Regions from separate parts of the Halobacillus sp. ACCC02827 genome, predicted to be linked through region 2. Evidence: riboswitches for the same ligand, from Rfam matches in the RefSeq annotation. Region 2 holds a riboswitch; each other region holds the start of a gene.
What was found. A riboswitch is a leader RNA that binds a small molecule or an ion and turns the genes downstream of it on or off. The one in region 2 is predicted to bind S-adenosylmethionine.
Positions count from the first base shown of each region.

Region 1: another riboswitch for S-adenosylmethionine. It lies ahead of metE (5-methyltetrahydropteroyltriglutamate--homocysteine S-methyltransferase); the one in region 2 lies ahead of msrA (peptide-methionine (S)-S-oxide reductase MsrA).
Region 3: another riboswitch for S-adenosylmethionine. It lies ahead of mmuP (S-methylmethionine permease); the one in region 2 lies ahead of msrA (peptide-methionine (S)-S-oxide reductase MsrA).
Region 4: another riboswitch for S-adenosylmethionine. It lies ahead of QRD89_RS01350 (methionine biosynthesis PLP-dependent protein); the one in region 2 lies ahead of msrA (peptide-methionine (S)-S-oxide reductase MsrA).

Region 1 is NZ_CP128168.1:640,236-648,032, reverse strand. It holds gene QRD89_RS03300 (ABC transporter substrate-binding protein) at 1-552, opposite strand, end outside; gene QRD89_RS03295 (FAD-binding domain-containing protein) at 695-2,188, opposite strand; SAM riboswitch class I at 2,358-2,461, shown strand; cobalamin riboswitch at 2,516-2,699, shown strand; gene metE (5-methyltetrahydropteroyltriglutamate--homocysteine S-methyltransferase) at 2,846-5,146, shown strand; gene QRD89_RS03285 (cryptochrome/photolyase family protein) at 5,193-6,722, opposite strand; gene QRD89_RS03280 (hypothetical protein) at 6,806-6,943, opposite strand; gene QRD89_RS03275 (type IV pilus modification PilV family protein) at 7,115-7,546, shown strand; gene QRD89_RS03270 (prepilin-type N-terminal cleavage/methylation domain-containing protein) at 7,543-7,797, shown strand, end outside.
Region 2 is NZ_CP128168.1:779,675-787,471, reverse strand. It holds gene proC (pyrroline-5-carboxylate reductase) at 1-262, opposite strand, end outside; gene QRD89_RS03950 (thioredoxin family protein) at 578-916, opposite strand; gene QRD89_RS03945 (DUF421 domain-containing protein) at 971-1,579, opposite strand; gene QRD89_RS03940 (kinase) at 1,993-2,652, opposite strand; gene QRD89_RS03935 (ribonuclease H-like YkuK family protein) at 2,845-3,369, shown strand; gene QRD89_RS03930 (DUF4190 domain-containing protein) at 3,436-3,696, shown strand; gene eutH (ethanolamine utilization protein EutH) at 3,736-4,875, opposite strand; gene msrA (peptide-methionine (S)-S-oxide reductase MsrA) at 4,938-5,411, opposite strand; SAM riboswitch class I at 5,529-5,649, opposite strand; gene QRD89_RS03915 (AIM24 family protein) at 5,785-6,480, opposite strand; gene QRD89_RS03910 (DinB family protein) at 6,645-7,133, shown strand; gene QRD89_RS03905 (Na+/H+ antiporter NhaC family protein) at 7,169-7,797, opposite strand, start outside.
Region 3 is NZ_CP128168.1:679,316-687,112, forward strand. It holds gene QRD89_RS03430 (DUF350 domain-containing protein) at 1-185, opposite strand, end outside; gene QRD89_RS03435 (DUF4247 domain-containing protein) at 209-757, opposite strand; gene QRD89_RS03440 (hypothetical protein) at 775-1,410, opposite strand; SAM riboswitch class I at 1,613-1,722, shown strand; gene mmuP (S-methylmethionine permease) at 1,812-3,218, shown strand; gene mmuM (homocysteine S-methyltransferase) at 3,184-4,134, shown strand; gene QRD89_RS03455 (GntR family transcriptional regulator) at 4,322-4,972, shown strand; gene gabT (4-aminobutyrate--2-oxoglutarate transaminase) at 4,992-6,350, shown strand; gene QRD89_RS03465 (APC family permease) at 6,369-7,760, shown strand; gene QRD89_RS03470 (NAD-dependent succinate-semialdehyde dehydrogenase) at 7,776-7,797, shown strand, end outside.
Region 4 is NZ_CP128168.1:236,155-243,951, forward strand. It holds gene metH (methionine synthase) at 1-1,718, opposite strand, end outside; gene QRD89_RS01340 (bifunctional homocysteine S-methyltransferase/methylenetetrahydrofolate reductase) at 1,699-3,558, opposite strand; gene metC (cystathionine beta-lyase) at 3,545-4,741, opposite strand; gene QRD89_RS01350 (methionine biosynthesis PLP-dependent protein) at 4,738-5,856, opposite strand; SAM riboswitch class I at 5,941-6,051, opposite strand; gene QRD89_RS01355 (DUF4385 domain-containing protein) at 6,138-6,584, opposite strand; gene glsA (glutaminase A) at 6,574-7,545, opposite strand; gene QRD89_RS01365 (cytochrome d ubiquinol oxidase subunit II) at 7,633-7,797, opposite strand, start outside.

The DNA of each region.
Region 1 (7,797 bases), 140 kb from region 2:
TTTATAGCTCTCAATCGTCTTCTTATGCTCCTCGAGACGTTCCTCTGCTTCCTTCTCTTTGCCTACAGCTTTACCGATTGTTGAGAACGATTCCAGATTCTCTTCATATGTAGAGTTCCTGCTCTTTAACACAATCGTCGGTGCAATTTCCTGCAGCTGATCGTATATCGCGGAGTGACGATTCTCATCGGCGATAATCAAGTCCGGCTGCAGCGAAGCGATCACTTCCAAACTTGGCTGCTGTCTAGTTCCGACAGATGTATAGTCGATTTTCTCACCAAGCAAACCTTCCACATCGTCATCGTTCTCATGAGCGATTCCAACCGGTGTCATACCAAGCTCCCATAAGCTGTCGACGAAGGAAAATTCGAGAGCAACTACACGCTCTGGAGTTCCTTCTATCTCCGTCTTTCCCAGCTGATGTTCAATCGTTCTTGTGTCTTCCTTCGAATCTCCTTGATCTTCCTGATTTGCGGATTCAGCGCCGCATCCAGCAAGAACAAAACCGGCGATACAAAAAATAGTAACTAACCAAAACTTCGTTGCTTTCACTTTGACTACCTCCAACTTCCAACATCTATAATGATAATCATTCTTAATTAACTTCGTTAATTGTAGCAGTAATTCCCACCGTTGAAAAGCTTCCTTAGGAAAATTTTTGAACAAAAAAGCGGCCGCTTTCTTAAAAGGCCGCTTAGAATAAATCAAAGGAAAGCTGCTCCGAATCCACCGTCTCTCTTTTCCTTACACCCTTGCGAGATCCATGTTTCCTAAGCTGTTTGCCAGCCTCGTCTTCAGCTGTTTGCGACTCCTTCACAGCCCATAAGGTATCCCGTGCTTTCTTCGTTGCTGCTTGGATATCGATCATGGGAGCCGGATATTCCAAGGAGGCAAACGAAGGAAGCTTCCATGGCTCGTGAATGAAAGACGCAGGAATGCCGCGAAGCTCCGGAATATAAGTCCGGATAAAAGCCCCGCCCGGGTCGTGGTCGAGTCCCTGTTTGACAGGATTATAGACTCGGATGGTATGGAAACCTGTCGTACCAGCCTGCATCTGCATTTGGCTGTAATGGATTCCCGGTTCATAATCGAGGAACAACCCCGCCAGTGCACGGGCCGGTTTTCGCCAATCCAGTCTTAATGTATGACAGGCAAAGGAAACGACCATCGCCCGGGAACGAAAATTGATCCAGCCAGTCTCATGAAGGGCACGCATGGCGGCATCGATCATCGGGAATCCGGTACTTCCTTGATACCAGCGGCGGAATGCTTCTTCATTCCATTCCTCGTACACTTGATCAAAAGCAGGATTCATCGACTCTTCCGCGATTGCGGGCTCATCCTCCAAACGCTGGATGAAATGGCAGTGCCAGTAAAGACGGGACAAGAAATTCTCCAGCTGCTTTCTTTCTCCGGCATCGCTGCATGCCCTGATCTTCATCCAAGTCTGCTGGACAACGAAGCGGAGGGATATGTTTCCCCAGGCAAGATATGGAGACAGACGACTTCCAGATCGTGCTGATTTCAGTGGTTTCGATATGTGATAAGAATAGGAATGGAAGCGTACCTTCAAAAAGCTGTCCAACGTCCGATGTGCTTCTTCCACTCCTCCCTTCTGTCCTTTATCAAGCGTCGAACCTCCGACATACAGCGAGTCCAATTGGTCCAGATTCAACGTCAACACGGATTCCTTTTCCGGGACGCACGGGATTTTTTCCGGTACAGGAAAGACCGGATGCTTCATGAACTGTTCCCAGCGCTCAGAAAATCCGTCCCTTGAGTTCAAGCCACGGAAGACTCCGAATGGTTGATCTTCTTTCATGGTTAACCCCTTTTGCTTCATCCACGACCTTACTCTCTGATCCCTTGAAAACGTGACCGGTGTTCCATTTTCTTCATGCGCATGCAGAGAAAACGGACCATATGTCTCGTATATCTCTTCCAGCACTGTTTCCATCTCCCCGACAGCGACGAATAACCGACCGCCTCTCTGCTTTAACTCCTTCTGCAGATCATGGAGGCTCTCTTTCACAAACTGATAATGGCGGGCAGACAGCTCCTGCCCCTGCCAGATGGAAGGTTCTGCAACGTAAAGCGGAAGCACCATGTCTCCCGACTGTACCGCATTATATAATGGTGCATGATCATGGAGACGAAGGTCCCGCTTGAACCAGACGACACGCAACAAAATAACCAGCTCCCGAGTAGTAATACCCTACATTCTACCTTTTCGATAGATTTTTTTCACCCGTTGATACTCGCCCCTCTCTATCCTTTTTCTAGAAAAAATTGTAGAAGAGCGGATTGACACCCTATTTTTCTCATGCTAGTATGCTTGTAATCAATCCAATAGCAATCTCTTATTCAGAGTGGTGGAGGGACTGGCCCTACGAAACCCGGCAACCGATCGATATGATTGTGGTGCTAATTCCAGCAGAGCAGATGCTCTGAAAGATAAGAGAGGTCCGTACAATCAGAACCTCTCATACAAGAGGTTCTTTTTTTATTATTCAACTGAATAATCTGTTCCACAGGTGCCGGGGTGTCCCCCGGCTTAAAAGGGAAGACCGGTGAAAATCCGGCACGGTCCCGCCACTGTAATTGGGAGCGGAGCTGCAGCAGCCACTATCATAGTCGATGGGAAGGCGCAGCCCGCCGTGATCATAAGTCAGGAGACCTGCCTCTGGAACCCGCACTAGGTCCTACGAGGAATAGGCAGGTGTTGACAACGGGATTCGTCTACCCTTTTTTCGACGTATCCTTCCCATGTCACTCCGTCGTCTCTCTTTGTAGGTAAGAGAGATTTTTTTATTGGATTGAAAAACAACTGCAGGAGGAATGGGAAATGAAACAAGCACGAAGTTCAGCAATTGGGTACCCGCGTATCGGGGAGAAACGGGAATGGAAGAAAGCTCTGGAGCGCTATTGGAAGAAAGATACGACAGAACAGGAGCTTGTGGAAGAACTGACTGCCCTCCGACACAAGGATTGGAAGAAACAAAAAGAAGCAGGGCTCGATTTGATTCCGGTCGGTGACTTCAGCTATTACGACCACGTTCTGGATACATCCATCATGTTCGGGATCATTCCCAAGCGTTTTCAGGATACGGAACCTACTTCACTGGAAACGTATTTCAACATCGCCCGTGGCACAGAATCAGCGGTAGCCTCCTCCATGACAAAATGGTTTAATACCAACTATCACTATATCGTCCCGGAAATTGAAAAGGATACAAAACCGGTGCTTCTGGAGAACAGGCCTCTCCGCTATTATAAAGAGGCGAAGGAGCAGCTCGGCATTGATGGAAAACCGGTGCTGCTAGGGCCTGTGACCTACTTGAAGCTTGCCAAGGGTTTTGATAAGCAGCCGTTCGAACAAGTGCTGCAGACACTGGTACCGCTCTACATACAAGTGCTTCAAGAATTGGCCGCAGAAGGAGCAGCTTGGGTTCAAATCGATGAGCCGATTCTTGTTACTGACTTATCGGAAGAAGACCTCCGCTTCGTTCAATCGGTTTATGAGACCATTTCTAAAGAAGTGAGCGGCATCAAGCTTTTGCTTCAAACATACTTTGAAGCGGTGGAAGCTTATGATTCCGTCATTCAACTTCCTGTAGATGGCATCGGCCTTGATTTCGTGGATGATAATGGCCAAACCCTGTCCCAGCTCGCTGAACACGGCTTTCCGAACGATAAAGTATTGGCGGCGGGAGTGATTAACGGCCGAAACATCTGGCGAAACGATTGGAAACACACATGGCAGATCACGGATGCTGTCAGAAAGATCGTGCCGGAAGACCGCTTGATTCTCCAGCCTTCCACCAGCCTGCTTCACGTGCCGGTGACGACCGAATCGGAAACGAAGCTGGCATCTGACCTGAAACAGGTCCTTGCCTTCGCTGATCAGAAACTGGAAGAAACGGTTCTTCTGACGAAGGGCGTCAATCAAGGAAAAGCAATCATCCTGCCGGAGGTGGAGAAACATTCCCGGAACTGGAGGTCCTTTGCGGATTCCGAAGGCCGCTCGAACGAGAACGTACAGCAGGAAGTAAAACGTTGGAAAGACAAACATCCGTCCCGTGCCTCCGAATTTTCCAATCGAAAGAAGGTACAGGAGGAAAAGTTCGCTCTGCCTCTGCTCCCGACAACGACGATCGGCAGCCTGCCCCAGACGACAGAAATCAGAAAGGCCCGCGCCAACTTCCGAAAAGGTGCATGGAGCGAAGAAACATACGATGCATTCGTAAAGGAAAGGACGGCCGAATGGATCGCCAACCAGGAAGAGGTCGGCCTCGACGTCCTTGTTCACGGCGAATTCGAGCGGAATGACATGGTAGAATATTTCGGTGAGAAGCTGAACGGTTTCGCCTTTACGGAATACGCCTGGGTGCAGTCCTACGGCTCCCGCTGTGTGAAGCCTCCCATTATATTCGGAGATGTATCTCTACCGGCTCCTATGACGGTGAAAGAGAGCGCTTATGCACAGTCATTGACCAACAAACCGGTCAAAGGGATGCTGACTGGGCCGATTACCATCCTGAATTGGTCATTCGTGCGGGAGGATATCCCTTTTGCAGAGGTTACGGAACAAATTGCTCTTGCTCTCCAAAAGGAAATCCGTGCTTTAGAAGACGCAGGCATTGGAATGATTCAAGTAGACGAGCCGGCACTACGTGAGGGGCTGCCGCTGAAATCCAATAAACAAGCGACGTACCTTGACCAATCTGTCCGCGCCTTTTTACTTGCGACCGCTGCAGCGGCAGATGAAACGCAAATCCATACGCACATGTGTTATTCGGAATTCGGCAGAATCATTGCCACGATTGACAAACTGGATGCGGACGTCATTTCCATTGAAACTGCCCGCAGCCATGGGGAACTGATTGAAGCTTTCGAAACGTTCGCATACGATAAAGGTATCGGACTCGGCGTTTACGACATTCACAGCCCGCGGATTCCAAGTGTGGAAGAAATGGAACAAAGCATCCGTCGTGCTCTGAAAGTGCTCGATCCACGCCAGTTCTGGATCAATCCCGACTGCGGATTAAAGACACGCGGGATCAAGGAAACACTTGCTTCCCTTCATCACATGCAGCAAGCTGCTCAAAACATACGCGAGCAGCAAAAGACAACCATTCACCAATAATATAGAAGAAACCAAACGGCACACCTTCCATCGGTGTGCCGTTTGGTTATGCCTCAAGTGTCCCTTTCGTCAGCTGCTGCTTAAGGGACGCTGCTTTCTTCTTAATTTCTTTTTTCTTCTCTTCCTCCCGCTTCTGCCATTGACTGTAGATCAATTTCATTCTTGGATTATCCTGCAGCTTATCGGCATGCCTGTCCAGGAAATCCCAATACATCGCGTTGAACGGACAGGCATCATCTTCTGTTTGATGCTTGACGTTAAACTCGCAATGCTTACAGTAATTACTCATTTTCTTAATGTAAGACCCTGAAGAAACATACGGCTTCGTCGACAGCAATCCTCCATCAGCATAAAGAGCCATGCCGAGCACATTCGGAAGGACAACCCAGTCATAGGCATCGACATACATTTCATTGAACCAATCCGATACCGCCTGCGGAGAGATACCGAACAAATTGGAGAAATTCCCGATGATCATCAACCGCTGGATATGATGGCCGTAACCTACATCGATCACAGGACGGATCGCTTGTTCCATGCATTTCATTTTCGGCTTTCCTGTATAAAAAAATGCCGGTAGTTCAGCCTCGTGACCGAGTTCGTTTACAGAAGCGTAGCCGGGCATTTTCTTCACATACACAGCACGCATATATTCCCGCCATCCTAGTATCTGGCGGATGAAGCCCTCCACGGCGTTCAGCGGTGCTTCCCCTGCAGCATAGGCAGCTTCTGCCTTTTCAATTACTTCCTCAGGATTCAGAAACCCTATATTAATAGAAGAAGAAAGCAGTGAATGGGACATGAACGGATCATCCACCAGCATGGCATCCTGATACGTTCCGAATGTCGGGAGCCGCTCATCGATGAATTGATTCAGCTTCTTCAACGCCTCCTTACGCGTCACCGGCCATGGAAATGCATCGAGATTCCCGGGGTTATCACCAAAATCCCGTTCCACTTCCTTTATCACCTGTTTCGTGATGTCATCCGTACGAAAGGTCCTTGGTTTCACAAAATCCGTATCTTCATCCGCAGGCTTCCGATTATCCTGGTCAAACGACCACCTGCCGCCGACAGGATTCCCATCTTCCATCAATATGTCTCTTTCTTTTCTTAACCTTCTATAGAAAGCGTCCTGCTTCCACGGCCCTTCGCCTTTCAGCCGGTCGACTGCTTCCTCTTCTGAGAGCAGGAACAGCGGCTTCTCGGAATGGTAATGAACCGCTACCTCGCCGTTTAGATTGTTTTCCCATTTCTTCAGCGCCCGCTTCATCCTGTGATCGGTTACGGTAGTTACGTGTACTTCATCCGGGTGGTAGCGCTCCCGGTGGCTTTCCCAAGCTTCCGTAAAAGATTCCGCTTTGCGGTAATCGACGGTGAAGCCTTTTTCCTCCAACTCTTCTGCGAAGTGGCGCATGCCGGAGAAGATCAGGACGAGCTTCTGTTTGTGGTAGGACTGCCAAAGGGAACGCGATTTCGCTTCAACCATCAGAATGACGTCGTTTTGCTTGTCCGCTTCGTTCAATAAAGGCAGCTGATGACACAGCTGATTTCCGAAAATCCACCTCGTCTTCATCTCATCACCTCTGAAAGATAAGTACCACAAAAGGTACGTTGTGAATCCTCCCATAAAAAAACCCCGTCACAACGACAGGGATTTCACTCTTTTTCCGACTGCATCCGCTCTGCAAGCAGCTGTTTCACTTCATTGTAGGACCGCCCGGATTCCGCATTAAGACGTTTGACTTTCTCGATGTCCGTTCCGGAGCTTGTTACAGATTTGTGTTCCTCCGACACCGCTCATCACCTCCTCCTGTTAATCTCCGCTGCTGTTCTCGATATTATACATGTAGAACAAAGACTATATGCCTGAATCTAAAGATCCAATGAAACAGATTAAAACCACTCACCAAAACAAAAATATGGTACTATACTCTTAAAAGTCTAATCAAAAAGGAGGCCGGGTAAATGAAGTGGAAAGCACTCCAATCAGAACGTGGTGTCACCCTTCTTGAAATCGTCGTCTCTATGACCATCCTATTCATCGTATTAATCGTTGCTTTCCCTTTGTTCACCCAATCTCAACGGTCCTCTTCCGTATCATCAAACATGCTAGATGCGACTTATATAGCACAGAAGAAGATGGAAGATGTTTATCACTTAAGTACATCGATTCCTTTCCAACAGGTAGAAACGGCGCTCGCCCCTATGAAGCGCATGGCGGAAACAGAAAAGACACTTCAAATGGAAGAAGCCGCTGACGGTTATTACATAGAGCTGACTTTGACGAAACCGGATGGCGGGCTGTCCACCATAATCGTGAAGGTATTCCAGAATTCCGACAAGCAGGATTTGGAAGCGCAGATGGAGACGATCTACCGATGGGAGACAGAGGCATGAAGTCCTTTTTTCGGAAAGAAGACGGTGTCACGCTTGTAGAACTGCTTGCAGCCTTGAGTCTGGCAGGCATCCTCCTCCTCTTGATCAGTAACATCTTCTTCACAAGCCAACATCAATATGAGGTGCAGACAAAACAGATCGATCATGAAGCAGATGTACGCTATGCGATGAATGCCATTACCAAGGCGGTTCGTAAAACCAACGAGGTAAGCATAACGGACGAGCGCTTGAAGACGGATTCGTCCACTTTT
Region 2 (7,797 bases):
TATCTTTCAAGTCCGCTAAGACTCCATCAATATCTTTTGGCTTCATTGCAAGAATGAACTGGTCGATTTCCGAATAATCCAGATCATCTTTCAATACTGTACGCACGCCGTATTTATTATAAATTGTATTTAAACGTTGTTGATTACTTCGATTGGTTACAACGATGTTGTCCGCTGGAATATTGCCGGATTCCACCATTCCGGATATCATCGCTTCAGCCATTGAGCCTGCACCTAGAAAAGCAATCGTTTGTTTAATCATTTGGGTTAATCTCTCCCGTTCGCGTTTTTTGTTCGCTTTCTTCAAGACGTTTTTCATAATAACACTGGCAGATAGTTATTCAAGGGTTTTTCGGCAAGTCACCTCTCTAAGAGCCAATTAGTGAGTGTAAACGGTTTCAAGGAGAGATATATCCACTTCACACCGTCTCATCGTGAATAATCTCGGCTCATGATTGTATATGCGGGTTGAATTTTCTAGAAAATCCCGATAAGCGCAAATTGACTGAATTAACTGATAAATTTAAATGAGCCCAAATAAAAAAGACATCTGTTGATCCTACCTCAACAGATGCCCTTATTCTTCGTTAATAAAGTGATTCAGCTTTGCCAGCTGCGCGTTCAGTTCTCCTATAGGTACAAAACGTGCCTTTCGAAACCATTCTTTCCCTTCTGAATAAACAAGGACCGCCGGGACGGTCATGACTGAATACTGTCCGGCTACTTCAGGAAGTTGATCGGTATCGACATGTCTCGCCTCAATCTCTGGATAATCTTCCAGTAATTCCTCTACTTGAGGATACAGACCATGACAAACGGAACAGCCTTGTCGGGAAACGTAAAGGACGGACAAGCCTTTCCCTGCGACAAACTCATCCACTTCCTCTATAGAGTGTAATGATTTCAATATGCTCACCTCCCTTTTCATTATATCAGGATTCGGAATGTTTTACTTCTTGTAAAACTTGAATCACTGTAGTCGATCCGGAGGTGGCTGAATATGCTTCTTCTGTTCGACTTCTTGGAATATATCTGGATTACCCTTTCCATTCCTATCCTGTGTACCATTCAACTGCAGCGCCTGCAGAATACGATTCAACTCTGTGTGGATCATCTGAACATCTTGTTTCGTCGCAGGTTGCTTCAAGTCTTTCCATTCATAACCGATCTGTCCATTCGGTTCCAGGGTAGCCGTTTTCACATCTTGGATGGAGGTAACGTTCAATTGCCTCAGCTTCATCTCCAATTGATCCACAGTGAAGCGTAACTTCTTCATGTTTTTCTCATTCATACGACCATTTTCTATGATAGAGACGGATCGTCCTGTAAGAAATCTCTCCATAAAATCAAATTTTACCTGAGCGTATTCCATGAGCATCAGCGTCAATACCAGGACACCGCCTACCCCGAAGGTGACCCAGATATTTTTGCCGGCTACCGGCTGTATCAACAAGGATCCAATGGCAATCATAATTACTGTTTGGGACAAGGTCATTTGTGAAATCGACTTTCTGCCGGCTATTCTTAGAATAATGGTGCCGACAAATATGATCAAAATCGCTTTCCATATCCAATCCATCGCTCTCACCTCCCTATGTATGCTTTCCAAAATAAATTGGTTTATCCTGCAAGATGAATCATTATTATCCAATTTCCTCAATTATACTGATAAGCAACAGTATGCGTCTGTCGTGATTCGCAGGAGATGCTTTGCAGAAGGTGGGATTAACGCGGATCTTTTTCAAGCTCCAGAATAATTGAAAAAACCGGTATCGCCCGATACGTGATAACCCTTATAATGGAAGTAAGCCAAGGATAGGAGAGAATGCCGTGTACGCTTTTTATTTTGGAATCATTCTTGCCGTATCTGTCACAGCCCTCATCGGGACGGTTTGGATTGCCCGATCTGTGTCAAAAGAGGAGGAAAATCCCTCGTACGAAAATGATGTAAACAATCTGAAGGACGACCGGAGGAATTCCAGCAGCATTCCACTACTGTCGACGATATATGCCATTACTTTCGCTGTTACTATTGTGCTCGTATGGATTTTCATCTTTTGAGCAGCCGTCTTTTCGGGTTGTATCTATTACATGATCCGCGAGGCCGGTCGGATCAACCTGAAGCAGATAATGGTCTTCCGCCGGCCAATACCGTTCTCTGAACTTATGAATATCCTTTTGTGTTTCTGATGATTCCCGCTGAAAGCGCACATCCCTGTCGCAATCTAGAAATACAACATAATCAAGAAAGGTACGCCATTCTTCGCGCTGCAGGAAGACACCTTCTATGAAAATAACACAGGCTTCCGGAAGTCGCGTTTCCTTCCATTGATGGTCATCTGCATCAGGGGCATAGTAAGGAAGACAGACCTTATCCTTCTCGCGCACAAAGCGGAACAAATGCTCCTGCAGCCATTTCACTTTCCATTGAAAATAGTAGTATTCCTGCCAGGAAGGGTATCCCGTTTGATACCGGTCTTTCCAGTTTACGATGTGATCATCCAAATGAAAGACTACCGTATGGATTCCTTCTTCTTCAAATCTTTGACACAGGTGATGCACGAATGTCGTTTTTCCCGATCGGCTCCATCCATCAATTCCGACAATCACTCTGCCTTTTAAGCTTCGCTTCTTCTCCTCTGCCTCGTACATGCTGTTCCCCTCCCCTTTCCACTGCCCGAGGTATACCGGCCCCTCACAGAGCATAGAATGTACAACCATTGTCAGCAATCCACTCAAAACATATATTCCCAGTTATTTCTGTACATACTTCTATTAAACAGTAATGAGACAAAACTATGTAGTCCGATATTTTCTTTATAGAAAACAAAGGAGCTGTTTGATATGAATCCATTCGATATGTTTCAAAACCTTACCCATAAGAAAATGAGCTTTGCCGAAGCATTCTCGCATATTAAGACGTTCATGTTGAGCGACCCCCTTGCCAATTACCGCCTGATGCTTGGTACCGATTCTCAAGTACACCCTTCCCACACGTTGTTCATTACCGGAATTGTCATTCAAAGGGTAGGCAAAGGAGCTTGGGCGTGTTTCCGCAAAGAATCTGTTCCCAGGAAAATGACCACGCTCCATGAGCGCATTTCCTATGAAACTTCCCTTACAGAACAGGTAGCATCGCTGTTCACAGAAGAACGGAAGAACGAGCTGATAGAAATCGTTCTCCCCCACATTTATAAAGGGGCCACATTTACAATGGAAGGGCATCTGGACATCGGTTCCGGCGAGCGTAACAGGACCAGGGTGTATGTGAACGAAATGGTCGCAAGGATTGAATCCCTGGGAATGGAACCGAAAATCAAACCGGACTCCATTGTGGCCAGCAGTTATGCGAACCGATATACAAAATGAATGGACTCCTCCCTCTCTTCTTTTTGTTATACTTCTATTATAGAGAAACACAGGCAGAGGATGTTGATGATGAACGAAAAAGCAATGACGTCACTCGTTTTAGGCATTTTGTCGATCTTTTTACCTTTCCTCGGACTTATTACAGGAATCATGGGGATCATTTATGCCAACACCGTACTCAGCACGGGAGAGGAAGCGGAGGGAAGGAATTTAGCCATCAGCGGTAAGGTGTGCAGTATTATTGGTTTATGTCTGCAAATCCTTGTTATCATAACCGTTATTCTTGGGTATCTATTCTTCACACGATTGATTTTTGGATACAACTAAAGAGGCGCATACATCAAATGTATGCGCCTCTTTTCAGTTTCACAAAACATAATTTTTATTAGATGAGAGATGTACTGCAGAAGGTGTCGTTTTCTCTTCGACAGCATCTTTTCTGGTTATAAACAGGGCAAGCAGAACGGCCAGCATGCCGGCAGTAAGTTTGCCGATGATAACCGGCAGGATCATCTCCGGTTCAACCCCGGCAACGAAACCGAGATGGCTGCCGATGACGAAAGCCCCGCTCACCGCAAAGGCGGAATTGATCACCTTACCGCGCGGGTTCATCTCCTTCATCATTGCAAACATAGGCAGATGATGCGCTAAGGAAGCAAGCAGTCCGGTAAGCGCCGTTTCGTTCACGCCCAGTACACGGCTCCAAGCAGAGAAATACTTTCGGCAGTAGTGATTCAGAATGGTTACAAACGGATAGGCCCCAGCAAGCGTAATGGTAATCTTACCTACGATAATGATCCCTTCAGAAAAAGGAGCCATACCAGGGATCAGGACAAGCCCCGTCAATGTTTCAATGGCAATCAGCAACAATCCGATCAACAGGATCGCTTCCATACCCTTGCCTAAATAAGCGAACACTCTAATCGTAAGCCTACGAAACAGAAATAAACCTGCGCTGACAAGTACTGCTAATAAGATGGCAGGGAGTAACTGTTTGAACATCCACCCCCATTCAAATCCGGCGGACGCTCCTCCAACAAGGCAGCCGAGCGGAATGGTCGCTATACCAGCAAGGACTCCTTTGGCAAAGTAAGGACTGTCCTCCTTTTTGATGATCGTAAGCGCGACCGGAATCGTAAACACGAGTGTCGGTCCCATCATCGTTCCGAGGAGCGTCCAGGAAAACAGGGCGGCCCTGTCATCGACCGCCAGCGCCTCCGACAAAGGGTACGCCCCCATATCTATGGCAAGCACCATGGAAGCAAAGATGGAAGGATCTGCTCCAAACCACTGAAATGCCGGAGAAATTACGGGCGCCAGCCATTCGGACAGAACGGGAGCAAGAGAAATGATCCCAATCATGGATAAGGCGAGCGAACCCATCATCGTAAACGCTTCATAGAAACGTGCCCCGATTTTAAGGCGGTTATTTAGAAAATAATAATCAAATGCTCCGGCAACCATAAACAGGCACAGCAGAATTAGTACGCCGTCATTGAACCACAAAACCCCATCCCTCTCTTCCCTCTAAAAAAGACTCCCGGGCCCCAGGAGTCTTGATCCATTTATTATCCGATGCTGCATGCAGCAGAACCGTTTTTCTGCAAATATTTCTGATGGTATTCTTCCGCTTCAAAGAAGGAGGTCGCTTCTTCCACTTCCGTGACGATCGCCCGCTTGAACGTCCCCTTCTCCTCCCACTCTTTAATCTTCTCTTCCGCAATATATTTCTGACTCGCGTCGGAATAGAAAATCGCTGAGCGGTACTGATGTCCTACATCAATTCCCTGCTTGTTCTTAGAAGTAGGATCATGTGCTTCAAAGAAAATGTTAATTAATTCGGAATACGTAATTCTTGTCGGATCATATTCGATTCTGACGGCTTCCGCGTGCCCCGTTTTACCTGTTTTGACTTGTTCGTAGGTTGGATTCTCCAGTTTCCCGCCGATATAGCCGACCTTTGTAGCTGTTACGCCTTCAAATTTCTCAAAAAACGCCTCTACTCCCCAAAAACATCCTGCACCGAAAATAGCTGTTGCCATTTGACATCTTTCCCTTCCCTTAACGCAACTTCTATCGAGAGCCTTTACGGTATAGTAAACAAAAAGACCCCTTTTCTTATCCAGTAAGAAAAGGGGGTCGTAAATATCCGTACGATCCTCTCATCTCTTAGAGCAATAAATACTCTACAGGAATTGGCACCGTTCTCGTCAATTGTACAATTGATTCGATGGTTGCCGGGCATCAAAGGGCCAGTCCCTCCGCCTCTCTGGATAAGAAGTTTCCGTTATTATTTAATTTAAGTTAATTTACATACTACAACGTTTTTCCAACGAAGTAAAGGGGGAAGCTCATTTTTTTTTGTAAGGACTCTCCCTTCATTCTATGCAGGAACCACAACGGGAATGACGATAATCATCCTTGACTATTCGTTGTGTAAACTTCTTCAAACGGCTGAACGATAACAAATCCATCCCCTTCAAATTTCATCTGAATGGATTCCCCGCTCCCTCTGCCGATGAAAGTCTTGAAACTGACATCTGTCTTGAAAGCAGGCTCCAAATGCCCGGACCAGGCCACTGTTGCATGAGGATCGGTCAAAACAGGCTGACCGGGCTTCACTAATAAAGTCAGCGGTTCATAATGAGAAGTAATAGCTACACGACCACTCCCGGAGAGAGTAACGTTAAACAATCCGCCGGATACCATACCGGCTACTTTTTTCATCAATTTGATGTCCCAGTTTATGCTCGGTTCAAAGGCCAAAAGGTCATTGCCGTTCACCGTCAGCGTCTCATTGTCCAAGTCAAAGATTGTAATCTTCTTACCTTGATCAGCGAGGTATAATGCCCCCCTCCCTGTTGCTTTCATAAGAGAGCTTCCCTCTCCAGTCATCGCCTTCTTGAACAGGCGGCCCACTCCATGCTCCAATATTCCTTCCCTTTCAAATTTAATATCTCCGTTATAAGAAATCATAGACCCGGCTTTCGCCCACACCTGGTCCATCAAATTAACTTCCAATATCCTCGGGGTTTCCAATTCAAAGTAATCGTTTTCCGAATCGTCCTGCTTCGTCTGCCTGATAAATTCCTGTATTGAATAATTTCCCATCCTGATTCCTCCTTCAATGATTGGCCAATGTAGAAGCTCATGATTGTCATACGTTTCCATACCCGCTAATGTTTCAACTTACTCAAGTCCTTTTCTTTACGTATCAGCACTACTGTTATGGTAGACTCGGGTTACCATGTCATTACACAAAAGGAGAGCTATATATGTATGGTTTAGATGAGAAAAGAGAGCAGCTGCTCGAATATGTGAGGGAGATTCCCGCCTCCAAACATACGGTGAAACCGGCAGAAAATCGCTGGTCTATTATGGAAGTATTGGAGCATTTGTACTTAATCGAACAGTTCGTCATCCATCAGGTGAACAGATCACTTAAGCAAGGAGATCAGCAGCAGGTGACGGAAAAACCAGTCCATAAGGTAACCAACCGCTCTTACACATTGGAAGCTCCAGAGTCTGTTCGTCCAAAGGGTATTTTTCATAACCTGAAGGAAGCGGAAGACGGACTCAAAAAATCAAGGGAAGCTACATTATTCCTCATTCATAATAAAGAAAAAGAAACGTTGCAGAACCGAGCATTTCCACATCCTGCTCTTGGTGACATGAACCTGGAACAATGGGTCGAATTTATCGGCTGGCACGAACTTCGCCACCTCGATCAGATCAAAGAAATTAACCAATCTTTAAATACATGATTAACCCCCCCGGAGCTTTACTCCGGGGGGTTGTATTATGCTTGACCTTTGTAATCTTCAGGCTTAATTTCTTCTCCGTTCTTGCCGGTATAGCGAAGACCCCAGCCTGTCCAGGCAGCAATCAGCATGACAATCAACAGTCCCCAGCCCTGGAATACGAACGGGAATACTTCTCCGGGTCCGATAACAGGAAGGAAGTCATACTGCTCAGCCGCTCCTCTTACAGTCGTCCAGGCAAGCAGGACACCGCCGCTCCAAGGGAAGATATACCCGAGTGAAGAAGTGACAGTATCAAGAAAATTGGCACGTCTGTAAGGATGAATGTTCAACTCTTTTCCTAGCTTCCTCACAAACGGTGCAGCCGCAATTTCTGCCGCTGTATTAATGGTGATGAACATATTGAGAAACGCCACAATACCAAAAATCGACAGCTCTGCTCTGCGTACCACGTTATTGATAAGTCGAAGGAAAAAATTCTTGATAACATCCATCGTTCCAGCTACTTCCAGAAGGTAGGCAGCCGCCAAAATGAACAGGATGAGGACAGCCATGTTGAAGTAGCCGCCGATTCCATCGATCAATGCTCCTTCTACCACCGCTTCTCCAGCTTCATTTTTATAAATATGAAGCACTTCTGTCAAAGAAGTCCCTGATAGAAAGATGA
Region 3 (7,797 bases), 100 kb from region 2:
TTCCCGGCGAACTGAGAAGCGACAGCGACGTTGCCCTTCAGCAGCTCTTCTTTATCGTTATAAGGGGTGAATTTTTCAAAGATGGCCATACAAATTCCTGCCAGGACAAGCATGACGATCCAATACAGCAAGGTCAATAGAAGGTCATAAACATTCAGTACTTCCGAAATATCGAATTCAAACATGGTTTTTCGCTCCTGTTCTTTTGTTATTTTCCTGCTCCGGGGCCGCCGCCGCGGACACCGGAGGATGTGCTGGATGACTGGCGTACGGATGGACTGCTCCCGGCATTTTTCACATAACTTCCACCGCTGCCGCCGATATACCCTGTATAAAAGAAGCCGCCGCGGTTATCGAGGTCCATAGCATAAACCTCTTCTGCTTCCTCTTCTATGCCGTAGTCCGAAAAGAAATCACTATCATAATTGTTCCGGACGAATTCTTTATCCGATACTTCGATGATGGTATCTTCTTCTTTCTGGGTGTCCTGATAGACCTGCACGAGGTAATCGTCGTAGAGCATTAAATCACGACCGTCTTTGGAGGCTTTATGTACGGCCTCTTCAGAGTCGGTGATGCCGGCTGCCACTTTCTCCGGCTTCTGATCATAAGCGCGGAAGATTTCCGATTTGTTGCCCACATCATCGTATACGATATCCTCCATTGGGTATTGATCCCCGACTGCATCCACTACGTTGGAGCATGCCGTCAAACACAGCAGGCCGAGCAGAATAACCGGGATGGATTTGAGTTTCATACTCTTCATCTCCTGTTTTATTCATTTTCTAGAGGGCGTAGCATTAAGGAATTCAAGCGCCAGTGTGTTTCCTTCATACTGGACTGCCAATGTGGAGGGTAGTCTCCCTGCACCTCGAAGCGATCGGTATATGTCCGGTCTTCATCATCCGTGATGACCCGTTCCAATTCGAAGGAGAAGGTTACCCACACATCATATTGGAAGGTCGCCCATTCCACCCCGTGATCGGTTTCGATGCTGAGCGGGCTCACCGGCTGTTCATCCAAATAAGATTGAAATTGCTTGTTCCGTACGGTGTAATGGACATCTGTGATGTGCTCCGGATCGACTTCTTTGTTCATATAAACGTCACGAAGAGCGGTTTCATAAACCCGTTCATACAAAAAATAGGCATCCAAAGCACCCCAATTTTGATTGTCGATCTCGTTTAACGCAGCTATCGTATGAGTGAGAAAAGCAACTTCAGTAGGCTCATAGTCTTCATCTGTGATGTAGGTATCCATTGATACAGTCAGGTTGTCGGGTTTCTCTGAATCTCCTTCTCCATAGACATCAATTTCTCCCGGCATGAACATACCAATGAGCACGAGCAGTGCGAATATGGAGCCGATGACGATTCCTGATATTTTTAGTATTTTTATGAAGGTTTTCATTGTCTATCACCTCCTCAGAAAGGGAACGGAACGTGAGTGTTAAGGCAATTTCATCCATTTTAACCACTCTCATTATACGTTCCTATGAATCTAGAAACAACAAAATTCGAGGATATTCGGAACATTCAAGTTGCAGCGTAAGAATAAAATTCAGCGTTGACATTTTTTATTTGCGTTGTTAGAGTATTTAAAAAATACATATTTCTTATCCAGAGAGGTGGAGGGACTGGCCCTTTGAAGCCTCAGCAACAGGTCTGAATGCAGACACTGTGCTAATTCCAGCGGGTGTTGAATAACCCTGATAGATAGGAGCTTCCTTTTATTTGTCGGTAAACGCACCCGCTCCAGGGTGCGTTTTTTTATGTATTTTTAGATGAAGAGAAAGTGGAGGGGAAGAGAAAATGGAACAGAACTTCAAAAGAGAAATGAAAACACGCCACCTTGTGATGCTGTCACTCGGTGGAGTCATCGGAACCGGGCTGTTCCTCAGTTCCGGATACACCATCCAGCAGGCAGGACCATTCGGGACGGTGCTTGCCTATTTGATTGGTGCGTTGGTCGTTTACTTAGTGATGCTCTGTCTTGGTGAGTTGTCTGTACATATGCCGGAGACTGGTGCGTTTCACAGTTATGCCGCGAAGTATATCGGTCCGGGAACGGGGTTTACGGTTGCCTGGCTTTACTGGCTCACCTGGACAGTGGCGCTGGGATCGGAATTCACAGCTGCCGGACTGATGATGCAGCGGTGGTTCCCGGATATAAGTGTATGGATATGGAGCGCTTTATTCGCGATTTTGATCTTCGGATTGAATGCATTCACCGTGAAGTTTTTTGCAGAATCAGAGTTTTGGTTTTCTTCTGTCAAAGTCATCGCTATTTTTCTATTTATTCTACTTGGTCTGGCTGGAATTTTCGGTATTGTGCCGCTTGCAGATTCTGAACCAGCTCCGTTCTTTTCTAATTTCACAGAAGCCGGTTTGTTTCCGAATGGGGCTTTCGCCATCTTAATGACGATGCTGGCGGTCAACTTCGCATTCTCCGGTACAGAGTTGATCGGTATTGCGGCGGGAGAAACGGTCGATCCCGCGAAAACAATCCCGAAAGCCATCCGGACGACGCTCGTACGGCTCATTCTTTTCTTTGTAGGAACAATTATTGTGCTTTCCGCGCTGCTTCCGAGTTCGGAAGCCGGAGTCATTGAGAGTCCTTTCGTTGCCGTTTTGGAAAGAGTCGGTGTTCCATTTGCCGCAGATATCATGAACTTTGTCATCATCACGGCTATTTTGTCTGCAGCGAATTCAGGGTTATATGCCTCCTCCCGTATGCTATGGTCTCTCGCGGATCGGAAGACGATCTCTCCGAAATTCGCGAAAATGACGAAGAAAGGCATTCCGCTGAACGCCATCTTATTCAGCATGCTTGGTGGGGGACTGGCTCTGTTGTCCAGCATCATTGCGCCCGATACCGTCTATATCGTGCTGGTATCGATTTCAGGACTTGCAGTCGTTATCGTATGGATGAGCATCAGTCTTGCTCAATTTAATTTCCGGCGGGCTTATGTGAAAGCTGGGAACAAGGTGGAGGACCTGGGATACCGGGCGCCGCTTTATCCATTGGTGCCGATCGCATCGTTCCTGCTCTGTCTTGCCGCCTGCATCGGAATCGCCTTTGATCCGACACAGCGGATCGCCCTGTATTGTGGAATTCCATTCATCATCCTTTGTTATGCAGGGTATTATCTGTCACAATCCAAGAAGAAACGGAGAGTAGAACATGTCGAACAAAATCAACAAGCGCAATCCTATTAAACAACTATTGGAAACAAAAAAAACGATTATTCTCGATGGGGCGTTGGCGACAGAATTGGAGACATACGGCTTCGACCTTGATGATCCACTTTGGTCCGCCCGTGTGCTGCTTGAGAATCCGGATGCTATCCGTAAGGTTCATGCCGATTATTTCCGTAATGGTGCGGATATTGCCATCACCGCTAGTTATCAAGCAACCATTGATGGGTTTAAGCAGCGGGGGATCGACGAAGATAAGGCGCGCACATTAATTAAAGATACCGTTCGCCTGGCACAGGAAGCACGCTCGGATGTCTGGAGGGAAGCGGATGACAGAGCTTATCCTGTCGTTGCAGGTTCGGTTGGCCCTTATGGCGCCTACCTTGCTGACGGCTCAGAATATATCGGGAACTATGGTGTCACGGATGAGCGGCTGAAAGAATTTCACCGTCCCAGAATAGAAGCGCTCATCGAAGCGGGTGCCGACGTGCTTGCCTTTGAAACGATTCCTTCCCTCCAGGAGGCGAAAGTACTGACGGAATTATTGGGCGAGTATCCGGGCGCCAGTGCGTGGCTTTCCTTTTCCTTGAAGAATGGAAGCCAAATTAGCGATGGAACGGAATGGAGACGTTGTATAGATGTGATCGAAGGGAGGGAGCAGGTGGTAGCAGTCGGAGTGAACTGTGCTCCGATTCCTGATGCGACAGAGGCAGTCGGCCATATCCGGGCTCTTACAGATAAGCCGATTATTTTATACCCGAATTCGGGAGAAACATACGATCCCGACACGAATGACTGGTACGGGGAACGCTCCTGCCAGCGTTTCGATGAGCAGTCGGATCGATGGGTGGAAGCCGGGGCAACGATTATCGGTGGCTGTTGTCGTACGACTCCTGATCACATTCAATCGCTGGCAAGGCGCTGGCAGAATAGATAAAAAGAGAAAGGCCTTTCTGATTGGAAAGGTCTTTTTTTTATGTGTAAAAAGCACTAGACAAGCAGATGAATTTTTATGCAATAATCACTAAATTCAGAAAATTATGTGGAAACTTTGTGAATTTTAAGATAACATGTTGTTAGAAGTAAATTGTATACAATCTTCGAATACAATGGTGGGATGCAAAATGAGTAGTAGTGAAGAGAGAGCATATGAAAAGGTGAAACGTGCCATTATGCTGAAACGGCTTGTTCCGGGACAGCGAATTACGGAAGATTGGGTAAGTAAAGAGTTAAATATGAGCAGAACTCCGATAAGAGCTGCTTTCAAGCGATTGGAAAGTGAGAAATTGATAGAACTGGTTCCCAATAAGGGGGCGATTGTTTACAAACCGTCCAACAAAGAGCTTCGGGACGTTTTTGAACTGAGAATTGTTTTAGAAACTTATGCAGCGAGACTTGCGGTTCCTAATCTGGATGATGCTCATCTGGAACAGCTTGAAATTCTACTTTCCGATGAACTGGAAACCTACAAGTCCAAGAATTTCGAGGAATTCCTTCGGGTCAATGGTTTGATCCATACGTTCTTATCCGAGGTATCCGGCAATGAATTCCTTCTACAGGAAGTCGACAAGTTGAATCAGTGGTCGGACTGTTATTTAATCCTCCGAGATGAATTTTACTCGACACCAATGGATGAGGTTAAATCAATTCCCGAACATCGGGTGATATTCGAACATCTGCAGGAGAGGGATTCTGAAGCAGCGGAGGCAGCAATTCGTAACCATTTGCTCTCGACACTGAGTGATTTGTCTGAACGAACATCGGTTTTCTATTAATTAAAAGGAGTGGTTAAACATGTCTAAGCACGTATCTATCCAAACAAACATCCCAGGTCCAAAAGCGAGCGAGCTGCTGGAACGCCGTCATCAAGTAATTCCTGATTCAGTAAGCTACGGCATTCCAACATTTGCACAGAAAGCGGAAGGAGCCAAAATCACGGATGTGGACGGTAATACATTCATCGACTTTGCAGGTGCGATCGGTACGATCAACGTCGGCCACTGTCACCCGAAAGTAAAAGAGGCACTCCATGATCAAATTGAAAAATTCATTCATACCGGATTCAATGTAATGATGTATGAACCGTACGTCGCTCTTGCTGAAAAATTGACACAGCTTGCTCCTGGATCTCATAAGAAGAAGGTGCTTTTGCAGAACAGTGGTGCAGAAGCTGTAGAAAATGCCGTTAAGATTGCTCGAAAATATACTGGCAGACAAGCCATCGTCACATTTGCCAATGCGTTCCACGGGCGTACGCTGATGACGATGTCCATGACGAGCAAAGTAAAGCCGTATAAATATGAATTCGGTCCATTTGCACCGGAAGTGTACAAGGCTCCTTTCCCGTACAGTTACCGCCGTCCTGAGGGAATGTCAGAAGAGGCTTATATCGATTTCATGATCGAACAGTTCCATGATTTCTTCCTGAAAGAAGTCGCACCGGAAACAATCGCTGCTGTATTTATGGAACCTGTCCAGGGAGAAGGCGGCTTTATCGTACCGGCGAAGCGTTTCGTCCATGCGGTCAAGCAGCTTTGTGAGGAGCACGGTATTTTGTTCGTGGCAGATGAGATCCAGACGGGATTCGGAAGAACGGGCAGCTATTTTGCTTCTGAGCATTTTGGTATTACTCCGGACTTGATCACGGTTTCGAAATCATTGGGTGCCGGTATGCCGATCAGTGGAGTCATTGGACGTCAGGAAGTCATGGATGCTGCCGGTCCGGGAGAACTTGGAGGTACGTACAGTGGTAACCCGGTTGCCTGTCAAGCAGCCCTTGCGGCGATTGATGTCATTGAAGAAGAGTGCTTGAACGAGCGTGCTGTCGAAATTGGTGCAACGGTTAAAGACAGGTTCACCAAGCTTGCAGAAGAATTTGACTGCATCGGTGATATCCGCGGTCTTGGAGCTATGGTGGCTGTAGAGATTGTCAAAGACCGTACGTCGAAAACACCGGATAAAGCACTTGCGTCTGAAATTATTTCAAAAGCTCAACACAGCGGTTTGCTGGTACTTGGTGCAGGAGTCTATGGAAATGTCGTCCGCTTCCTGATGCCGCTCGTCATTACGAATGAAGAATTGAACGAAGGGTTGGATATCCTGCGTGACGCAATGGAGTCCGTGTTGGAAAAGAAGACGGAATTTTCGGTATAAAATAAGGGGGGATGCTTAATGGAAGATAAGAAATTAAAGAAGGTATTATCGTCCTTTGATCTGTTGTTTCTGGCTCTCGGTGCGATGCTCGGCTGGGGATGGGTCGTTCTTTCAGGTACGTGGATCACGTCAGCAGGTTCGCTAGGGGCGGTCATTGCCTTTATCATTGGTGGATTCCTGGTCATCTGTGTCGGCTTGAATTATGCGGAATTAGCTTCGGCGATGCCTAAAGTAGGCGGCGAGCACGAATATGTCCACAGGGCACTTGGCAAGAAAGCATCGTTCGTTGCTTCGTGGGCAATTACGCTCGGATATATTTCGGTAGCGACTTTTGAAGCAGTTGCACTACCGACGGTTATCGACTACCTGCTTCCTGACTACCAGGCCGGCTATCTATGGACGATTGCCGGTTGGGACGTGCACCTGAACTGGGTACTCATCGGTTCACTAGGAGCCGTCATTATCACAGCAATCAACTTTATAGGTCTAAAGCAGGCAGCGGTTCTGCAGACGGTGTTTACCTTAATGATTGTTGCTGTCGGACTTGTGCTGATTTTCGGGTCCGCTGCCTACGGAGAACCTTCCAACCTTTCGCCTTTATTTGAAGGTGGAGCGGGTGGCATTATGACTGTGCTCGTCATGGTTCCTTTCTTATTTGTCGGTTTTGATGTCATTCCTCAAGTAGCAGAAGAAGCGAACCTCCCCAGACGGAAAATCGGTTCCTTCCTTATTATATCTGTCATTGCAGCCATTGTATTTTATTTGGCGATCGCACTCGGTGTAGGCCTTGCGCTGAGTCCGGAAGAACTTGCCGTTTCAGAACTTGCTTCTGCCGATTCGATGGCAGCTTTGTTCGGATCTGAACGTTTCGCCCAAATCTTGATTCTCGGTGGTGTAGCAGGTATTGTCACGAGCTGGAACTCCTTTGTCATCGGCGGCAGCCGGGTTCTTTATGCGATGGCTGAATCAGGAATGATACCACAATGGTTCGGCAAACTGCACCCTAAATATAAAACACCTTCCAACGCCGTTCTGTTCATCGGTATTCTATCTGCGCTTGCTCCACTCCTTGGGCGATCTGCCCTGGTCTGGATTGTCGATGCCGGTGGCCTTGGCATTGTTGTCGCCTACTTCCTTGTCGCTATGTCCTTTATTCTATTAAGGAAGAAAGAACCGAAAATGGAGCGTCCGTTCCGCGCTGGTAAATCTCCGGTGTTCGGGTATTTAGCTTTAATACTTAGTCTTGGTTTCATCGTCTTGTACCTGCCTGGAATGCCTGCTGCTCTTATCTGGCCGTATGAGTGGATCATGGTCGGCGGCTGGGCGCTTATCGGTGCGTACTTCTTCATTCAGATGAATCGTGGGACTTACGAAAAGAAAAATGCTACTATTCAGAAGAAAGCACTTTAGAAAGGGGTATTCCAGTTGAATCTTATTGTGAACGGGA
Region 4 (7,797 bases), 540 kb from region 2:
TTCACGATCGCGTAATCCAGTCCTGCTTTTGTACAGTGGTATAAATAAACCGCGTTTAGGACTTCTCTTCCGACAGGAGGCAGACCGAAGGAGACATTACTTACGCCAAGGACGGTCTGACAAAGGGGTAGTTGTTCTTTGATCAGTCGTATGCCTTCTATGGTTGCCTCGGCAGAACCGATGTATTGTTCATCTCCTGTACCGACAGGGAAGACGAGCGGGTCGAAAATGATGTCGCGCGGATCGATGGCATACTCTTTTACGAGGATGTCGTGCGAACGCTTAGCGATTTCCAGTTTTCTCTCCGCTGTAACAGCCATTCCGACCTCATCGATCGTTCCGACTACGAGAGCTGCACCGTACTGTTTGACAAGTGGGAGTACTTCTTTAAAGCGTTCTTCTCCGTCCTCCAGGTTGATTGAATTGATGATGACTTTCCCTTGGGAATATTTCAGTGCTTTTTCAATAACTTTAACATCGGTGGAGTCGATGACGAGTGGTACCTTTACTTTATTGACGACTTCCTTCATGAAGGCTTCCATATCTGTCACTTCATCGCGGTCCGGATCTGCGAGACAGATGTCGATGACCTGGGCACCTTTCTTAACCTGGGCACGGGCGATCTCGGACGCTTCTTCGAATTTTCCTTCTGCAATCAAACGTTTGAACTTACGGGAGCCGATAACGTTCGTCCGTTCTCCGACCAAGATGGGACGGTCGGCAGGGTCGTCATAAATCATCGGCTCTATTCCAGAGACGGCGTGCGGATGGGAATCCTTTCGTTCTCTCGGTTGATACGGTCGTACGGCATCGGCAATGGCCCGGATATGGTCCGGGGTTGTTCCGCAGCATCCACCGACAAGGTTCAGCCAGCCTTTTTCGGCGAAACCAGCGACCTTTTGGGCGAGTGATTCAGGCGTTTCGTGATAATTCCCTTCTTCATCGGGAAGCCCTGCATTCGGATAACAGCTTACCGCAGAAGTAGCAAGATCAGACAGAGACCGCAGATGATCACGCATGAATTCCGGACCGGTCGCACAATTGAGTCCGACGACGACAGGGTTCATATGCTCAAGGGAGAGATAAAATGCCTCGATGCTCTGCCCGGCAAGGGTGGTTCCCATCGGTTCAATCGTTCCGGAAATCAGAAGAGGAAGTTTCGTATTCGTAGCTTCACTTGCTTTCGTTATGCCGACGAATGCGGCTTTGACGTTGAGCATATCCTGAGACGTTTCTAAAAGCAGGAGGTCGACGCCGCCTTTGATAAGTCCTCGCGCCTGCTCCTCATATCCTTTGGCAAGCGCATCGAAAGTAGTGCCTCCCGTGACGGAGAGTGTCTTCGTCGTGGGTCCCATTGCGCCTGCAACAAATCGGGGACTGGTTTCCGATGAGAAGCGGTCGACAGCTTTCCTCGCAATTTTTGCGGCGGCGATATTTATTTCTTCAGCCAGATGCCCCAGATCATACTCATCAAGAACGAGGTCAGTCGCTCCGAAAGTGTTCGTCTCGATGATATCGGCACCAGCCTCCAAGTATTGGGTGTGAATCTTCTCCAACAGATCAGGGTACGTCAAATTCAAGTATTCATTGCAGCCCTCGTAGGCCTCTCCGCCAAAGTCTTCTGCGGATAAATCAGCATCTTGAATCATTGTGCCCATGGCTCCATCAAGAATCAGGATGCGTTTCTCCAACTGTTGTTCAAACCAAGTGGATGCCATCAGTGACCTTCCTTTCCCGTTGTGCGGTCTTTTCTTTAATGTAATTCGTTAATTCTACAGTCATTTCGTAGCGCAGAAATGGAGTAATTAAATAAATGCCGTTAAACAAATCCATAGCGGTGTCTATTAATGATTTTGCAATGCTGATGCCTTCGGCCTGAGCTTGTGTTTTGTCGGTTCCTGCTTGTTCCATTCTCGCAAGAATTTCAGGAGAAAGCTGAATTCCAGGCACTTCATTATGAAGGAATTCGGCATTCCGGGCGCTTGTTAACGGCATGATACCGATGTAGATGGGAGCTTCAATATGTTTCGTTGCTTCATAAACTTCTACGATCTGCTTATGATTGAATACAGGCTGGCTGATGAAGTAGTCTGCACCGTATTTCATTTTCTTTTCCATTCTTCCGACTGCCCTGTTCAAGTTCCGTACGTTCGGGTTGAAGGCTGCAGCGACAGAGAAGGAAGTACGTTCTCCAAGAGACTTACCAGAAAAGGAGATCCCTTTGTTGAGCTGCTTGATGTAATGGATCAAGTCGAAGGACGATAAATCATAGACCGATGTTGCACCAGGGAAATCGCCGATTTTCGTAGGATCGCCTGTCACAGCAAGCAACTGCTGAATGCCGAGCGTATGCAGACCCATTAAGTGGGACTGGAGGCCGATCAGGTTCCGATCCCGGCAGGCGATATGGACGAGCGGATCAACGCCGTACTTGGTTTTGATAATCGATGCCATCGTGTCATTGCTGATCCTCGGTGATGCAAGGGAATTGTCAGCAAGCGTAATGGAGTCAACACCCGCATCCTGAAGCGCTTTTGCTCCTTCAAGGAACTTATCCGTGTTCAGTTTCTTAGGAGGATCGAGCTCGACAATGATGGACCTTCCTCTTTTGGCGCGTTCATGTAAATGCTCCAAGTTCTTTTCCGGTGAGGACAAGGATACACCGTGCCCTTGTTTAACAGGAACTTCCTTCTTTCGAATCGGCTCTTTCCCTTTTACTGCAGCTGCAATCGCCTCGATATGTTCAGGGGTTGTTCCGCAGCACCCTCCGATCAAACGGGCTCCTTGTTGGTAGAGGGACTTTGCGCTTTTCTCAAAGTAATTCGGATCGGTCGCATAGACCAATCTTCCATCCTGGAAAGCAGGGAGACTAGCGTTCGGGTAGGCGGACAGGACGGCCTTATCGGGAAGGGGAACGTCTTCCAAAGATTGAATCATGTGATAAGGACCGAGGCGGCAGTTCACCCCGATAATGTCAGCTCCCTGCTGTTCTAATTGCTGAAGGGCGTCGGATAAGGAGGTGCCTTCTTGGAGAACGCCGGCTTCATGCATGGACACCTGCGCAATAATAGGCAGATCGGTTTCTTTTCGTGCAATCTCCAGCACTGCCTTCAACTCTTCCAAGTCGTAATACGTCTCCAGGAGAAGGCCGTCCACTTCTTCAAACAATAAACAATAAAGCTGTTCGCGGAAGCTGCGTTTGATTTCTTCCAGGCTGAAGCTCTGCTTCTGGACACCACGTATGCCGCCGATCGTTCCGACCACATAGGTTCCTTCATGAGCCGCTTGTTTTGCAAGTCGTACGGCAGCAGTGTTAATCTCTTTTACTTGTTCCTGCAGCCCGTAGCGTGTCAGTTTAATATAGTTTGCTCCATAGGTATTTGTCTGAATAACATCTGCACCGGCATTCACATAGGCGCGGTGAACGTTTAGAACTTCTTCAGAATGAGAGAGGTTCAGTTCTTCGAAGCAGCGATCAATACCATAGGAGTAGAGGAGGGTGCCCATAGCACCATCACCGATCAATGTTTTGTTCTGTAATGCTTCACGTAAGTTCATGGCTCGGCCTCCCATTCGTAGTAAATGCATATGGTTGAATCTGTTTGAGTGCTTGATAGAAATCAGCCAGCAGCTCTTCCGGGTTTTCCAATCCGACGGATAGGCGGAGCAGTCCATCGGTGATGCCGCGCTTTTCCCGTTCTGCTTTCGGCATGGCAGCATGAGACATGCGTGCAGGATAGGAGAGAATTGATTCTACTGCTCCGAGGCTCACCGCAAAGACAGGGATTTGTACCGCTTTGGTGAATTGTCGGACCGCATCTTCATCTCTTAATCGAAAAGAAAGTACCGCTCCCGCACCATCCGCTTGGTAGGAGTGGGTGGAACTGCCCGGATGACAGGAGAACCCTGGATAGTACACTTCTTCAATCAACGGATGCTTCTGCAGCTGCTCTGCAATTAGTTCCGCCGAGCGGGAAGACTGGGTGAGTCGTGTGTGCAGCGTCTTAAGGCCGCGAAGCACGAGCCAACAATCGTGTGCGCCCAAGATCGATCCGAATGAATTCTGCAAAAATCCTAAACGTTCAGCAATTTCAGGGCAGCCGGTAACAGCGAGACCAGCTACGACGTCACTGTGGCCTGCAATAAATTTTGTAGCGCTGTGAAGGACAAGATCGGCACCTAATTCTAACGGCCGCTGGAGGGCCGGTGTCATGAAGGTGTTGTCTACAAACGTCCAACATTCATTGGCTTTTGCGAGCTTCGTTACCGCCTGTATATCAGTGATCTTTAAGGTGGGATTGGATGGTGTCTCAATATAAAGAACCTTCGTGTTCGGTTGGATGGCTCGTGCCACTGCATCCAAGTCTGTCATATCGACAAATGTGTGATCGATCCCAAATCGATCGAGCACGTTGGTGACCATGCGGAACGTACCCCCGTACACATCTTCTGTAATGACGATGTGATCCCCTTGCGATAAAAGCATGAAAGAGGTGGAAATAGCGGCCATGCCGGATGCGAAGGCGAAGCCGTTGGTGCCGCTCTCCAGCCCGGCGATCGTGTCTTCCAAGGCTTTTCGTGTCGGATTGCCGGAACGACTGTAATCATAGTCGCCCGGTTGATCGAAATCCTGCTGGTGGAACGTGGATGCTTGGTTAATTGGAACACTGACGGCACCTGTCTGCGGATCAAATTTATAATCGCTGTGCAGTAGACGGGTTTGAATGGAATGGTCGGTCATTGTACAATCTCCTCCTTCAGTAAGCTGCTCAAGGTCTGTTCCAAATCTTCCAGTAAATCATCGATGTGCTCAATTCCTACAGAGAACCGAAGCAGACGGTTGCATACTCCGTATCCCGTGCGGATTTCTTCCGGTATATCCGCATGCGTTTGTGTAGCCGGATACGTAATAAAGCTTTCAACCCCCCCGAGACTTTCTGCAAAACATATCAAGTTCAGGCTGCGCAGAAACGGGTCGATCCACTGCTCATGCTGCAGACGGAAAGAAATCATTCCGCCTCGCCCCGGATAGAAGACGTCTGTTACCGCCGGATGCTCTTTTAAATAATCCACAACAGCTTTCGCGTTTGTTTCATGCTGCCTCATTCGCAGCGGAAGGGTCTTCATTCCGCGCATAAGCAGCCACGAATCAAGTGGGGAAAGGACGGCGCCGGATGTATTCTGATGGAACTCCAGCGTTTCATTGACCTGTTTTCCTTTACTGACAAGAATACCTGCAAGTACGTCGTTGTGACCCGCTAGATATTTGGTTGCGCTGTGGATGACGACATCCGCCCCTTCTTCCAGCGGTTTTTGCAGGACGGGAGTATAGAGCGTGTTATCGACAAGCAAAAGCAGGTCGTGTGCTTTTGCCAGTTTAGATACCTCTCGGATATCTGTCGTATGCATTAGTGGATTTGTCGGTGTTTCAATGTAAATCGCTTTGGTCTGATCGTTGATGTAAGCAGTCAAATTATCCAGCTCTTTGCTGTCACAGTAGTGGAAATTCAGGCCGTAGCGTTCTTTCATATGCTCGAAGAGTCGGTATGTCCCGCCGTATAGATCTTCTGAAACGATAATTTCGTCCCCTTGCTTAAATAGAGAAAGGGCCGTTTGGATGGCAGCCATTCCGGAACTGAAGGCGAACCCGGCTTCGCCGCCTTCGATATCAGCAATGGACTTCTCCAGAGCCTGCCTGGTCGGGTTTCCTGTCCGGGTATAATCGAAGCCTGTGGATTCCCCTAAGCCGGGATGACGGTATGCGGTAGAGAAATAAACAGGGGGATTTATCGCGCCTGTGGGCTCTTCTTTCTGGTTTCCAGTTTGGACGAATTTAGTATCAGTGTGCGGACACATGTGAACATTCCTCATTTCTAGTAATCTTGTATATAAATAAAAAAAGCCTTCTTAGATAAGAAGACTTTGACGTTTCCGTTCTTCTTCTTATCTTCCAAGTTGAATAGACAACTTGCTGGAGTTAGCACCTTTCTGGTTAGACCAGGGGTTGCTGAGGCTTCACAGGGCCAGTCCCTCTGCCTCTCTTGATAAGAGATTCAATTGTATAAATGTAAATGTTGTTGACTACTTTACACTACTCAGAAACTTTTGACAATATACCTTGTAGAAATTTTTTACTTTTATCCGTATTTTTCTTGGTGTCTCTTTTTTTGCTTCAGATACTCTTCATCTTCACGCACCAGCTTCCATTTTTCTTCAAAGATGCGTGCCGATTCCGCTTTTTCTTCATCGATCTGCCGTTCGTTCACCTTACCGTCATCGCCGTACTTTTTTCCGCCTTTATAATTGGCGTATCGTCTGGAGCGTGTGTATCCCATCTGGAGGAATTTACGGGCCATATCCATACCTACAATATCTTCTGCTTTCTTATATTCAAGGAATTGCTCATATATCTTCTCGGAAGATTCTTTAGCAATTTCCGGTGTTTTGAATCGCCAATTCGGCAGGATCTCACTCTTGTAAGGCTCGACAAGGAGGACCCCCTGCTCTCCTTTACCGACCCGGTACTTTTCCGGGTTTTCTTTGAAATTGATATGGTCGAAATCAAGATCGTAGTCAAACGCCATTATGTTCCTCCTCTGCATCTGTATTTTCCACCCCGAACATATTTAAGCCGAGATCTTTGGACAATTTTTTGATTAAGGCTCCGCCGGCTGTGCTGTTCCCCTTCTTATCAATGGCAGGCCCGACGACACCGATTCCCATCCGGCCGGGGACGGAACCGATGATGCTGCCGGATACACCGCTTTTGCAGGGGAACCCTGCTTCTACTGCATAGTGGCCGGATGAATTGTACATGCCGGAAGTCATCATGATCGCCTTCACAGTCCGAAGATGGTGGGGTGGGATCAGCCGCTCTCCGCTTGCGGGGTCTTCGCCGCCTTTTGCCAGAAAGAGTCCTACCTTCGCGAAGTCTGTACAGCACATCATGACTGCATTCATTCGGAAGTAAAGGTCGAGTGCTTCTTCTACATCTGTCACGAGTGTCCCGTTGCTTTGCATAAAGTATGCGAGAGATCGGTTTCTTGCTCCGTTGCCTATTTCTGCTTCGTAGACTTCTTCACTCATCTCCAGCTGATCATTACTTGTGATGCGGCGAAGGAAAGTAAGGTACCGGTCGAAGCGGGTTTCCGTATTCTGCCCCTTAATGAGAGAGGCGACAGCAATAGCTCCTGCGTTGATCATAGGATTAAACGGTTTGTGGGTCACATGTGATTCCAGTTGACTGATCGAGTTGAAGAAATCACCCATCGGTTCCATTCCTACGGTTTGGAAGACGCGGTCTTTCCCGAAATCCTGGAGGGCAAGCATGAGGCCGATGATTTTGGAAGTGCTCTGCATAGGAATGTGCTGATTGTCTCCACCGGCGGAATAGGACTCCCCGTGTGTTGTGAGGATGGAAACACTTAAGTGATCTTTGATTGTTTCATCGAAATGAGGAATGGTCATATTGACATTTCCATGGGAAGCGTACGGTTTGCTGTCTTCGATTGCTTCCTCTAAGTATTGATTGGTCAACTTCTTCATAGTTTCACCTCTCTTTGTCTCTATGTACCCCGTACGGTCCTAAGGATAACGATATAAAAAAGAACGGCAGCTTAAGCTGCCGCTCTTCTATTCCTGTTTCAAGTAACGGCGGTCTTTCAGGAACAAGCGCCAGAACAGGATGAAAGCAGGAATCAGAATTCCGAATCCAATACCGTAGACGACAAGCATCTGATAGAAGATGTCCGGATTTGTGAATCCTTCTTCTATAGTCAAATCAGGATAAATCAGATA